DNA from 4 places in the Rhodoferax ferrireducens T118 genome. Region 3 is predicted to be linked to each of the others. Evidence: predicted binding sites of a transcription regulator. Region 3 holds the regulator's gene; each other region holds the start of a gene.
The links. Region 3 encodes sigma-54, which starts transcription at its own class of promoters, with help from an activator protein. Its sites were predicted from a motif close to TGGCANGNAANCTGCTTT; they were not measured.
Positions count from the first base shown of each region.

Region 1: RFER_RS16295 (PEP-CTERM sorting domain-containing protein) is a predicted target of sigma-54. The motif match lies at 1,385-1,402, and genes of this name have one in related genera.
Region 2: RFER_RS12500 (circularly permuted type 2 ATP-grasp protein) is a predicted target of sigma-54. The motif match lies at 1,587-1,604, and genes of this name have one in related genera.
Region 4: RFER_RS03230 (PEP-CTERM sorting domain-containing protein) is a predicted target of sigma-54. The motif match lies at 1,434-1,451, and genes of this name have one in related genera.

Region 1 covers NC_007908.1:3,565,101-3,568,198, forward strand. The annotation lists gene RFER_RS16285 (PEP-CTERM/exosortase system-associated acyltransferase) at 1-148, opposite strand, end outside; gene RFER_RS16290 (ThiF family adenylyltransferase) at 394-1,239, shown strand; gene RFER_RS16295 (PEP-CTERM sorting domain-containing protein) at 1,457-2,350, shown strand; gene RFER_RS16300 (PEP-CTERM/exosortase system-associated acyltransferase) at 2,483-3,098, opposite strand, start outside.
Region 2 covers NC_007908.1:2,719,808-2,722,905, forward strand. The annotation lists gene RFER_RS12500 (circularly permuted type 2 ATP-grasp protein) at 14-1,561, opposite strand; gene RFER_RS12505 (tryptophanase) at 1,708-3,078, opposite strand.
Region 3 covers NC_007908.1:813,466-816,563, reverse strand. The annotation lists gene RFER_RS03885 (THUMP domain-containing class I SAM-dependent RNA methyltransferase) at 1-508, opposite strand, end outside; gene RFER_RS03880 (RNA polymerase factor sigma-54) at 505-2,097, opposite strand; gene lptB (LPS export ABC transporter ATP-binding protein) at 2,111-2,905, opposite strand; gene lptA (lipopolysaccharide transport periplasmic protein LptA) at 2,905-3,098, opposite strand, start outside.
Region 4 covers NC_007908.1:670,447-673,544, reverse strand. The annotation lists gene RFER_RS03235 (DMT family transporter) at 1-370, shown strand, start outside; gene RFER_RS03230 (PEP-CTERM sorting domain-containing protein) at 507-1,379, opposite strand; gene RFER_RS03225 (TIGR03118 family protein) at 1,761-2,894, shown strand.

The DNA.
Region 1 (3,098 bases), 2.0 Mb from region 3:
CACGATCCTGGACGCGCAGGCCACGCTGATCCCAATGCGTGGTGCCAACAGATGGCTTCATCAAACGCGCCGCAATGTCAATGTCTCGTGTGGGGTGATCAAGTCTTCCAAATCGATGGTCTTTGGTCTCAAAACGATGTGTCTTCATGGCGTCGCGTGTCAGTAAAAGGATTTGATTCGCGGTGATCCTAAGCCTGATTGCTTAAAATATGGGCGGGGTTTACAGACTGTTTCGAGTAGCGCACTATTCCAACTGTTTTTTTAAATATGAAGTGACACACTGAGGCCGATTTCGTCACAGGTTCGTTACAGGTTCATTCGAATACGAGGGTCGTCTGCGCGCTTGGTAAAGTGAAAAAGTATTGGTTTTCTTTGACATGGGAGAGTTGACAAATGACAAACGCTTTTGATTACGAAACATCGGTCACCCGAAATAGCGGCTACATCTCGGCCGAGACGCAAGCAAAGATAAGAAAGACCAGACTACTGATCGCTGGCTGCGGAATTGGCAGCAGCCCCGCAGTTTGTGCAGCCCGCATGGGCTTCGAAAATTTTGTCTTGGTGGACGGCGATGTGGTCGACGCGCACAACCTGAATCGCCAGTTCTACGACTTTGCCGATATTGGCAAGCCCAAGGTCGCGGCGCTGAAAGACAAGATCCTGAGAATCAACCCAGAGGCCAAGGTAGAGGCCATTGAGGCCTATCTGGATGCAGACAACACGCAAGAGATTGTTGGCAAGGCAGATATCGTTTTTGATACGGTTGACTTCCTTGACTTGCCAGCGATCCTGCGCTTGCACGACAGTGCGAAGAAACACAAGGCACACATTTTTACAGCCTTGAGCGTGGGCTTTGGCGCATTGGTCTGGTATTTCCCGGCGGGTTCCAGCCTGACATTGACCGACATCCTGGCCCCGGACATCGCGGGGTCAAGCGCGGGTGGTACTGTCCCGAGCTACGCCGACGTTTTCGCATCGTTCATACAGCGCCTTGCGCCACATCTCGATGCCGAGGTCGTCGAGCAGGTCAGCAAGGTACTCACCATGATGAAGGATGGCAAGCCCTGCCCGGCCTCGCAAGTTGCCGTCGGCAGCTTTGCGATCGGCGCCATGGCCATGTCCATGATGCACGACTTGCTGGCGGGCAATCCCATACCCTCGGCCCCCAAATTGGTCCTCCACAGCTTCAGGAGTTATCAGACCCAGATAGTGGATGTATCGACCAGCCAGCCGGACTGAGACCGTCAAAGCGAATTTGGGGTCCTTAGCACGCTGTGTCTCTGTCGGATATTTTTACAACTGCCTGAACGGGTGATAAAGCGAAACGCCTTACCTGTCATCTAAGTGTTTGATTTTAAATAAAAAGCAAGAACTTATCGAAGCTCGGCACGGTATGTGCTTTATTGAATTTAACAGCGGCCGCTTTCTGGTACTGTTACTTTTAAGGAGTTCGAAGATGAAGATGCATATCAAAGCGCTGGCCGTCGCTGCAATGACTGCGGTGGCGTCGCTGGCAGCAACAGCCGCCCCGCTGGATACTTTGGCGGGCCCTTACAACTGGAAGCTTCAGGGCACGACCAGTGAGTACAGCCCGGTGGCCTACGGTACTACCCTCGCAGAATCAACGTGGGGCATCGGTCAAATCACCAACATAAACAAAACCAACGGTGATCCTGCTTGGACCAGTGGGCTGGGCGGTGATTACCTCTACTTCATGCTCTACGGCATCGCCGACCTCTCGGTCATCCCGGTAAGCTCAGGCTTTAATATCTTCAACGTAGGTTGTACCGGTGGTGTGGGTTGTGATGGAAAGATTCACGTGGACATCTATCGCATGTCATCACCAATTTCAAGCATTCTCCAGCAGGATCCTGATAATCGTCTCGGCTTCAATGGCTTCAATGGCCTGACCAACGCCGCGGGCGCCAGCCTGTATTTGGGACTTGAGTTGATGCCGGGCAAAGTGACCGTTGATGATCCTTCGACTCTTGTTGATGAAAGAACTGCGACGCTGTTCCAGAATGCAAACGCCAATACGCTTCCAACAACGGGTGCCGGTACGTTCTTTGCTGAAGCCACCAGCGGGTCCGGCATGGCCCAATGGAATAGCAATGGTTTTGCGCTACCTGGTGGTCTTTTTGCGGATTTCGACTCAAACTTCACACTGAAGCCCAACCTTGTGGCGGCTGGCGGTGCGTGCCCAAATGGTTCCCTGCCTGATCAGTGTTTCCTCGGACTGATCAACGACCCGGTTCAAAGCAACGCGATCCCTGAACCAGGCAGCTTGGCTTTGGTTGGCCTCGCATTGGCTGCATTTGGTGTGATCCGTCGCCGGGACAACAAGAAATAAGCTCCAAAGCTACCCCCCAAAAACTGCCTGGTTGAAGCCAGGCAGTTTTTTTTGTTTTTGGAGACTTTGGATTTGGAGTCTTTGGAAATAGCCGTCCCGGACAGTCGCGGAATCCGGATCAAACACCCGAGATCAGACGTCCATATTTTCCGGCTTTTGCATCCAGGCCATCAGCGCCGGATTTCTCTGCTCAAGATGAGCCTCCAGCTCATGCAGAGCGCCAAGGTAAGGTGCCACCACACCGTAATAGTCGCTCGGCGGTCCGATCTGCCGAAAGGCAAAATTCATCTGGTTCAAGGCGCGGGCCAAAAGACGCTCCATGGCCGCGTACCAGTAATGAACACCGTGGGCGAGGCTGAAGGCGTACATCTGACGGTACAGACTCAACAGAATCTGGGGCGAATGGTCGCGCAGTTCATGTACGACCCGCGCCGGGTCTTCGTCGACCGTGACCCCCTCCAGCACATCGCCACGCCGGCGCCGGTAGTCGCTGCGCACCATCAGCCGGCTAATCTCGGCCGCCTGCGAGGGCGGCGCCAGCGCGGCACCCTCCAGCAAATCGCTGCAATGACTTTGAAACGGAAAAGACTGTGTCAGGTCAGGCGGCACCAGACGCACATAGCCCACCAACTCACGGCGCAAATTGAAGGCGCAGAAATGCGCCGACGCGGCGTCGTATTCGTCTATTTCGCAGCCGTCCGGGTAATTGGCAGCAGGCAAAAAGCCGCGTTCCAGACAGTAGACCTGA
Region 2 (3,098 bases), 1.9 Mb from region 3:
TTTCTCCTTGTGCTCAGGACGACCGGGTTTGAGGTTGATTCTGGGTCTGCGTGGCGGTCGACGCCCCGGACGGTGTTGGCAAAGCGGCGGTGCGGGGCGTTTCGTCCGTCTCCAGAACCCAGGTATCTTTTGTACCGCCGCCTTGTGACGAATTGACGACCAGCGAGCCCTCTTTCAGCGCCACGCGGGTCAAGCCGCCGGGCACCATCTGCACCGTCTTGCCGCTCAGAACATAGGGGCGCAAATCGACGTGGCGCGGCGCAATGCCACTCTCCACAAAAGTGGGGCAGCTCGACAGGCTGAGTGTCGGCTGCGCAATGTAGCCACTTGGGTTGGCCAGCACCGCTTTTCGGAAAACTTCGATCTCGGCGCTGGTGGCGGCCGGTCCGACCAGCATGCCATAGCCACCGGCCCCATGTACCTCTTTGACCACCAGCTCCTTCATGTGAGCCAGCGTATAGGCCAGATCGTCCTTGTTGCGGCACATGTAGGTGGGCACGTTGTTGAGAATCGGTTTTTCACCCAGATAGAACTCGATCATCTTGGGCACGTAGGGGTAGATCGACTTGTCATCGGCCACGCCGGTGCCCACCGCATTACAAATGGTCACGTGGCCCGCGCGGTACACGTCCAGCAGGCCGGCGCACCCCAGGGTTGAGGTGGACCGGAACACCGTGGGGTCCAGAAAGTCGTCATCCACCCGTCGATAAATCACATCCACCCGCAGCGGGCCGCGCGTGGTGCGCATGTAGACAAAGTTGTCCTTCACCAGCAGGTCTTGCCCTTCGACCAGTTCCACCCCCATTTGCTGCGCCAGAAACGCGTGTTCAAAGTAGGCGCTGTTGTGCATGCCCGGGGTCAGCACCACCACCGTGGGCTCGGCCGTGGTGGCGGGGCTGCTGTCACGCAGGGTTTCCAACAGCAAATCGGGGTAATGCGCAATCGGCGCCACGCGGTGCGCATTGAACAACGCAGGAAACAGCCGCATCATCATCTTGCGGTCTTCCAGCATGTAGCTCACGCCACTGGGCACACGCAGGTTGTCTTCCAGCACGTAGTACACACCCTCGCCTGCGGCATCGGGCGCGCGCACGATGTCGATGCCCGAAATATGCGAATAGATGTTGTTGGGCACATCCACGCCCATCATCTCGGCGCGAAACTGGGCGTTGTGCTCAAGCTGCTCACGTGGCAGCACCCCGGCCTTGACGATCTCCTGCTCATGGTAGACGTCATGCAAAAAACGATTGAGCGCGGTGACACGCTGTACCAGTCCACGCTCCAGAAAAGCCCAGTCCTGGGCGGCAATGATGCGAGGGATCAGGTCAAACGGAATCAGGCGCTCGGTGCCGGCACCCTCTTCGTCTTTTTCGCCATAAACGGCAAAGGTGATGCCGACGCGACGGAAGATCATCTCAGCCTCTTCACGCCGCTTGGCCATCATGTCGCCGGGTTGGCGCGCCAGCCACTCGTCATAAATCTTGTAGTGGTCCCGAATCTGCGCCCCTTTCGTATAAAACTGGTAGGGCAGCCGGGTATACATCTCGTCGAATTTCTGCATAAACTTGATCGCTCCTGCTTCTAGCTTAGCAAGGTTTGCGCCAATCCAACTTGGTGCACTGGTCTGATTGTTACTTTTTTGTCAACGCGTGGTCTGAGTGAATGGGAAAGACAAGCCCTTGCACCAGCCCAGGTAACCAGCGAACCTCAAACCCAGTCACATTCGCAAGTGAAGTGGCGCAGGTACTGGGGCTGCTTGGTGATCTTCACGCCCCGGATGCTGGCCGCTTTTTGCTTGACCTCGTCAATCACCTCGGCGGCGTAATCGAAGTGGCTCTGCGTGTACATGCGCCGCGGAAACGCCAGCCGCACCAGTTCCATGCTGTGGTAGGTCTCGCTGCCGTCAAGCAGCCGCTTGCCGAACATCACAGAGCCGATTTCAACCCCGCGAATGCCACCCTCCAGATACAGCGCATTGCACAACGCCCAGGCCGGGTAATGTTGAATGGGCATGTTGGGCAGCACCGTTTTGGCATCGATGTAAACCGCGTGGCCGCCGGTGGGTTTGACAAAGCCCACGCCCGAAGCTTCCAGCCGCTCGCCCAGGTACTCTGCCGTGCGCAGGCGGTAGCGCAGATAGTCTTCCTGCATGCCTTCTTCCAGCCCCACAGCCAGCGCTTCCAGATCACGCCCGGCCAGCCCGCCGTAAGTGGGGAAACCTTCGGTCATGATCAGCACATTGCGCACGGCGTCCATCCACTCTTCGCTGCGCAGCACGATGAAGCCGCCGATATTGACCATGCCGTCTTTTTTGGCACTCATGGTGGCCCCGTCGGCGTAACTGAACATCTCCTGCACGATTTGCTTGATGGGGGTGTTTTCGTACCCCGGCTCGCGCATCTTGATGAACATGGCGTTTTCCGAGAAGCGGCAAACGTCCATGATCAAGGGTTTGCCGTAGGCTTTGAGCAGCTTGGCATAAGCGCGGATATTGGCCATGGACACCGGCTGGCCGCCACCGGTGTTGTTGGTCACGGTGATCATGCCAAACGGGATGCGATCGCCCTCGGTTTTGAGCAGCGCCTCGACCCGGGCCAGATCGATATTGCCCTTGAACGGGTAAAGCAGCGCGGGCTGCAAGCCTTCCGGGATGACCAGATCGACCGCCTCGACACCGAGGTATTCCAGATTGGCGCGGGTGGTGTCGAAGTGGCTGTTGTTGGGCACCAGATCGCCCTTTTTGCAGACGGCGGTGAACAACACTTTTTCGGCCGCGCGCCCCTGGTGCGTCGGCACAAAGTGCTGCATGCCGGTGATGCCCTGGATCACGGCCTCTAACCGGTAGAAGCTGCGCGCCCCGGCGTAGCTTTCGTCGCCCTCCATGATGGCGCCCCATTGTTTGGAGGACATGGCGCCGGTGCCGGAATCGGTCAGCCAGTCAATCAGCACGTCTTCGGCGCGCAGCTTGAAGACATTGAGCTTGGCGGCTGCCAGCAGTCGCTCACGCTCGGGTCGGGTGGTCATTCGGATGGGCTCGACGCTTTTGATACGAAACGGTTCAATCAGGGTTTTGGGCATGGTGCATGACAAGTTAGGAA
Region 3 (3,098 bases):
AGCCGCGCTTGAACAGGGGCTCGCCCGAGGTGTCGATGTAGAGCGAGCAGCTGTCGGTGGTCAGGTGCGTGTAGATGCGCACATCGGGCCACTGGGTGTTGACGTCCGGGCGCACGCCGCCCGCCGTGACGCGGAAACGGTCACACACCGCGTCCTTGATCTTGAGCGCGGCAAAGTTGAGGCTGGTCAGCGGGCTGTGCTGCGCCGTCACTTCCACCTTGATGCTTTCGCGCGGCGTGAACCAGCGCTCCCAGGCCACCTCACTGGCGGCGCGGTACAAATCCTGTTCGTTGCGGTACTCGGTGAACGACAGCAGCACCAGCACACGCTGCGCCAGCCGGCTGTAGAGGTTGAGCAGCATCGCGTGCGCGAAGGACGTGCGCACGGCCACGCCGCCGCGCTGCTTGGTCACGCAGCCCGGCGGCAAGCCGGTGATGCGCAGCACCTCGGGGGCCAGGTAGTCTTCCACGCCAGCGGCGCAGGGCAAGAAGAGTTGCAGTTGGTTCACAAGGCTTTCCTTAAGCTCGCGGGAGCGATGCGCAGCCCCTCGCGGTATTTGGCCACGGTGCGGCGGGCGCATTCGATGCCCTGCTCTTTGAGCATCTCGGACAACTGGTGGTCACTGAGCGGCTTGGCCGGGCTCTCGGCGCTGATAAATTGTTTGATCAAGGCCCGCACCGCCGTGCTCGACGCATTGCCACCCGACTCGGTGCCCAGGCCGGAGCCAAAGAAATACTTGAGCTCGAAGGTGCCAAACGGGGTCGCCATGTATTTGGCGGTGGTCACGCGGCTGATGGTGGACTCGTGCAGACCGAGCTCTTCGGCAATCTCACGCAGCACCAGCGGGCGCATGGCGAGTTCGCCATGCATGAAAAAACTCTTTTGCCGCTCGACGATGGCCGAGCTGACGCGCAGGATGGTGTCAAAGCGCTGCTGGATGTTCTTGATGAACCAGCGTGCCTCCTGCAGGCGCTGCTGCAGGGCGGCGTAGCTGGACGCATCGTTGCCGCCGCCCTTGTGCTGTTTGATGGCATTGGCGTAGATGTCGTGCACGCGCAGGCGCGGCATCACATCGGTGTTCAGGCGCACCTGAAATTTGGCCTGCGTACCCTGGCCCACTTGAATCACCAGGACATCGGGCACCACGATGTTGCGCTCCACATTCACGAAGCGCCGCCCCGGCTTGGGCTCCAGACGGGCGATCAGCGCAATGGCTTCGCGCACGGCAGCATCCGTCGCGTCGCACAGCAGCATCAGGCGCTTGACGTCACGCCGGGCCAGCAACTCCATGGGTTGGGCACAAATACGCAGCGCCACCTGCACGGTGGCGGCGCGGGCCGGCTCTAGCCGCTCCAGCTGCTGCAAGGCGCGCAGTTGCAGACTCAGGCATTCCGCCAGATCTCGCGCACCCACACCCGCCGGCTCCAGGCTCTGCAGCAGCCCCAAGGCGACCGTGAAATGGTGGACCAGCTGCTCCACCTGGGCCTCATCGCCGCCGGCGAGCCCCTCGGCGAGCGAGGTCAGCGTGTCTTCCAGATAACCATCGTCATTAAGCGACTCGATCAAGAACTGCAAGGCGGCGCGATCCTCGGCACTCAGGCGCAAGGCCAGCGCCTGCGCGTGCAGGTGGCTTTGCAGCGACACCTGGGTGCGCGCCAGCTCGGTCACATCGGCGTCGTCATCGCCGTTGAGGTTGTTGCTGCGGGCTTTGGCGTCACCGCCCCACTCGCTGTCATCGGGCGCCAAGGAGGCGCTGCCGTCGCCCTCCCAACTCTGCGCATCGTCCGCCGAGAGCGGCGAATCATTTGAATCATTCTCGGCTGTAGCCCTCGTCTCTGTTGGATAGTCAGCTACCGAACTTGTAGCACGTTCAGCGTCGAGGTCATCACCCCGGACCGGTGTGTCAGCCTGCGCCAGACCAAATTCCTCACGCGGCGACTCGTCTGCCGTCATCTCCAGAAACGGGTTGTCATCGAGCATCTGGTCCACCTCCGCGCTGAGCTCCAGCGTGGAGAGTTGCAGCAAGCGGATCGACTGCTGCAACTGTGGCGTCAGCGCCAGATGCTGCGAAACCCGAAGGGAAAGGCCTTGTTTCATGGGGTCAACATGTTTACATCTTGAAGTGCTCGCCGAGATAGACCCGGCGCACTTCAGCATCGTTGACGATCTCGGCCGGGGTGCCCTGGGCCAGCACGCTGCCATCGCTGATGATGTAGGCGTGGTCGCAAATACCCAGCGTTTCGCGCACGTTGTGGTCGGTGATCAGCACCCCGATGCCGCGGTTCTTCAGGAAGCTGATGATGCGCTGGATCTCGATCACGGCAATCGGGTCGATCCCGGCAAACGGCTCGTCGAGCAGAATGAAACGCGGCTGCGTGGCCAGTGCGCGCGCAATCTCGACCCGGCGGCGTTCACCACCGGACAGAGCCAGCGCCGGGGTTTCCCGCAGGTGCTCCACGCGCAGGTCCTGCAGCAAGGCGGTCAGTCGTTTTTCAATTTCGTCCTTGCTCAGCGGCTGGCCGGATTCGTCATGCTGCAGCTCCAAAACCGCCCGCACATTGTCTTCTGCGTTGAGCTTGCGAAAAATGGACGCCTCTTGCGGCAGGTAGCTCAAGCCCAGCCGGGCACGCTTGTGAATCGGCATGCGCTCAACCGACTGACCATCGATCTTGATGTCACCCGCGCTGGCATGCACCAGGCCGACAATCATGTAGAAGGATGTCGTTTTGCCGGCGCCGTTGGGCCCCAGCAAACCGACCACCTCGCCCTTGCAGACCACCAGCGACACGTCTTTGACCACCTGGCGACTGCCGTAGAACTTCTGCAGGTGGCTGACTTCGAGTCGACTCTCGCACTGGGCGCCATCGCTGCGCAACTGGGCTGGGCGGACAAGATTGTCTGGCATCACTTCTTATCCCCGCCCAGCGTCGTGGTGGCGCGCAGCGCATCGGCTGGCGCTGAAGCTGCATTGGCGGGCGCCGTTGCCGCCGCTGCCGCTGCGGCGGCATTGGGTTTCGGCGTCAGCATGGCACGCACGCGGCCGCCTGTCGCGCTCGGCGCTCCTTGGGCCACACCGCCATCAACGGTGAACACGTCGG
Region 4 (3,098 bases), 140 kb from region 3:
CTCCTTTTTGATGACAAAGACACTTACCCGTTACGAAAAACCGGGTGTGATCGTGCTGTGGCAAGCCATATCAGTCACCATCTTGAGTCTGCCATTGGGTCTGATGAATTGGTCGTCTCCGACAGCATGGCAGTGGCTGGGATTTGTGACCGCAGGCGTATTGGGCTCACTCGGTCACTACTGTCTCACACGCGGGTTTCGCGTCGCCGACATCTCGGCCACACAGTCCTTGCGCTTTCTTGACTTGATCTGGGCGTCGTTGATGGGTTGGTTGGTGTTTTCCGATGTACCCAACCAGACCACATTACTGGGTGCCTTGGTCATTCTGGCGTCTACGGTGTGGATTGCTCGACGCGAACATCGGCGTTGATGATCAAATTTTTTGGGCAATGGCCGGACTTAATCTACTGGAGCCGGTGAGCATGATGGAGAGTTCACCTTCAAATCCAATGCCAGGTGCACAAGCAACCCCGGCCAAAACGCAGCTTGTGTCGTTGCCGTGTCGGCTACTGGCTAAACCGACGCCAAACGATGCCAGCAAGACCAAGCAGCAGCAACACCAAAGTGCCCGGCTCGGGAATCGTGCGCCCGTTGAGTGAGAACGCCGCGTTGAATGTGGGCGCCGGGTCACCGCCGACGATGTCCGTTCCGACCCGCAGCCAATCCGGCGCCAGGTTTTCATTCCGTATCCACGTCTGCAGGTCCGGACTGAAGGGCGTGCCGGTCGCCCCTATCGGCCTCGCCGCCGACAACCAGAGGAATTCGCCATCGGTGACCTGGACCTGCGGCACGAAATAGTAATGGTCCGCGGGCAAATCGAACGGGGTCGTGAACGTGACACTGAAAGTCACCTCCTGTCCATTGACCGGGCCTTCGCCGCCGTTCGTCTGATTGGGGGCCGGGTTTATACCGGTCATCACCGAATTCAGGGCGGTGAAGCTATTGCTTAGCACCGAGGTCGAGAAGGTCAGCCCGCCCAACACCGCATCGAAGTCGCGAAAGGTGACGTCCGAGGGCGAGTTGACCCGCGTCGGCACGTTACCCGACGGCGGTATTGCTGAGTCCTTGGGAAACACATGGTAAATCTCGACCCTGACGTCACCTACCGTCGGCGTCAGGCCGCCTGTGCTGGTGAGCAAGCCGGTGAACGTGGCGCTGTTGATTGTGGTCGAACTGGTGATGACGAAATCGTCCGCCGACTCGATTTCGCTCTTTCCTGCATCTGCAGGGCGCGACGCGGTGGCGATTTTCCCGTCCACGTTTCCGGTGTTGAAGATGAACGGCGTTGCAGCAACCTGAAAAGCCGTCAGGCAGCCAACCAGGCCCAGAAGAGCAGAAACAGTGCAGACGCGTGTTGCGAAACGCCAGTTCGAGTCCATGATCGGCTCCTTTCAGTGCGGTCTTGTCGGCTGAGTTTTCGAGGACTCTTGGCCAAAGCATCAAACGAGCCACCCAAAAAAATCTCATACAAATCAGAGGATTACAGAATTCCTGAGATCCAGGTGTAAAAACTCCCGACGAAGCATGGTCGTCGTGGACATCGAAAACAAGTCGATCAACATCGTGGGCAGGCGCGCAGCGCGTCCGTGAAGGCCGTCGAGCTTCTTTACAAATTGCCGAGACCAAGCCCAGCAGAATTTTCTTCTTCTCTCTTAACTCATTGATGCATATAAGAAAAGGAGTTCGCGCGGGAGTCTGGCCCGGTAATTGCTGAGCAATTTCCTCTGCCCGAATTTGTACAGATATTTGCGAGGATAGTCATGAAAAATCCGATGTCTTTTTGGGTGCGTTCAGTACGCGCGCTGGGCTTTTCTGCTGCCTTGAGTTGTATCTCCGTGGCCATGGCGGCCCCCGTGTACACCGTCACCAACCTTGTGACCGACGATCAGACCGCGCATCCAGCGCAGATCACCGACCCCGGGCTCACGAACGCCTGGGGGCTTTCCTATTCGCCCAGCAGTCCTTTTTGGGTTTCCTCTAATGGCGCCGGCACCGCGACCCTGTACTCGGTGAATCCATCGACCCAGCTCACGGCGAAAACCCCGTTAGTCGTTGCGATCCCGGGCGCCGGCAATGTCACGGGCCAGATTTTCAACGGCGGTACGGGGTTCAACGCGGACAGGTTTCTCTTCGTGAGTGAGGACGGTACTGTTTCGGGCTGGCGCGGCGCGCTTGGCACTACGGCCGAAATTCTCGTGCCCGCATCATCAGCGAACGTCTACAAGGGTGCGGCCTTTGGCACAGCCGCAGGCAACGACTACCTTTACGCCGCCAACTTCCGCAGTGGCGCCATTGATGTATTCAAGGGCAGCGCTGCAGCGCCGACCCTGCCGGGGAGTTTCGTCGACCCCAACCTTCCGGCCGGCTATGCGCCGTTCAACGTGCAGAACCTCGGCGGCACCCTGTTCGTGACCTATGCCCAACAGGACGCCAGTCAACAGGATGAGGTCGCAGGCGCAGGGCTTGGCTTGGTCAATCGCTTCGACCTCAACGGCAACCTGCTAGGCCGCGTTGCCAGCGCAGGCAGCTTGAATGCACCGTGGGGCCTTGCCATCGCGCCGGGCAGCTTCGGTTCTTTGGCAGGCGCATTGCTGGTGGGCAACTTCGGCGACGGCCGAATCAGCGCGTTCGATGCCTTGAGTACCGCGTACCTGGGGCAGCTTCTCGACGCCAGCAATCAGCCGATCACAATTGATGGACTGTGGGCCCTGGCACCAGGGAACGGTGTTGCTGGCGGAAGCACCCAGAGCTTGTACTTCACCGCTGGCCCCGACGGTGAAACTCACGGGCTGTTTGGGGTGTTGACCGCGGTTCCAGAACCAAGCACCTACGCGCTCATGCTGGCTGCACTTGCCGTCCTCGCGGGCGTTAAAGCTGGTCGGCGCAGGATCTGAATCTGCTCAAGCCCATCGAAGGATGCGGCGGCTCAGGGCAATCGGGGCAGCTTCGTTCAGAGGCGAATGTCGCGCCGCGAAACAGCGGCTGAAGGGATGCCCCCTTCCGATGATGCAGCTGGTTATCAGCATCCCGTCTCACGCAGCATTCCGCGACATTCGTCTGCCCCCCGGTTTCTGGACGATCGCGGGTCCTGGCCCCGG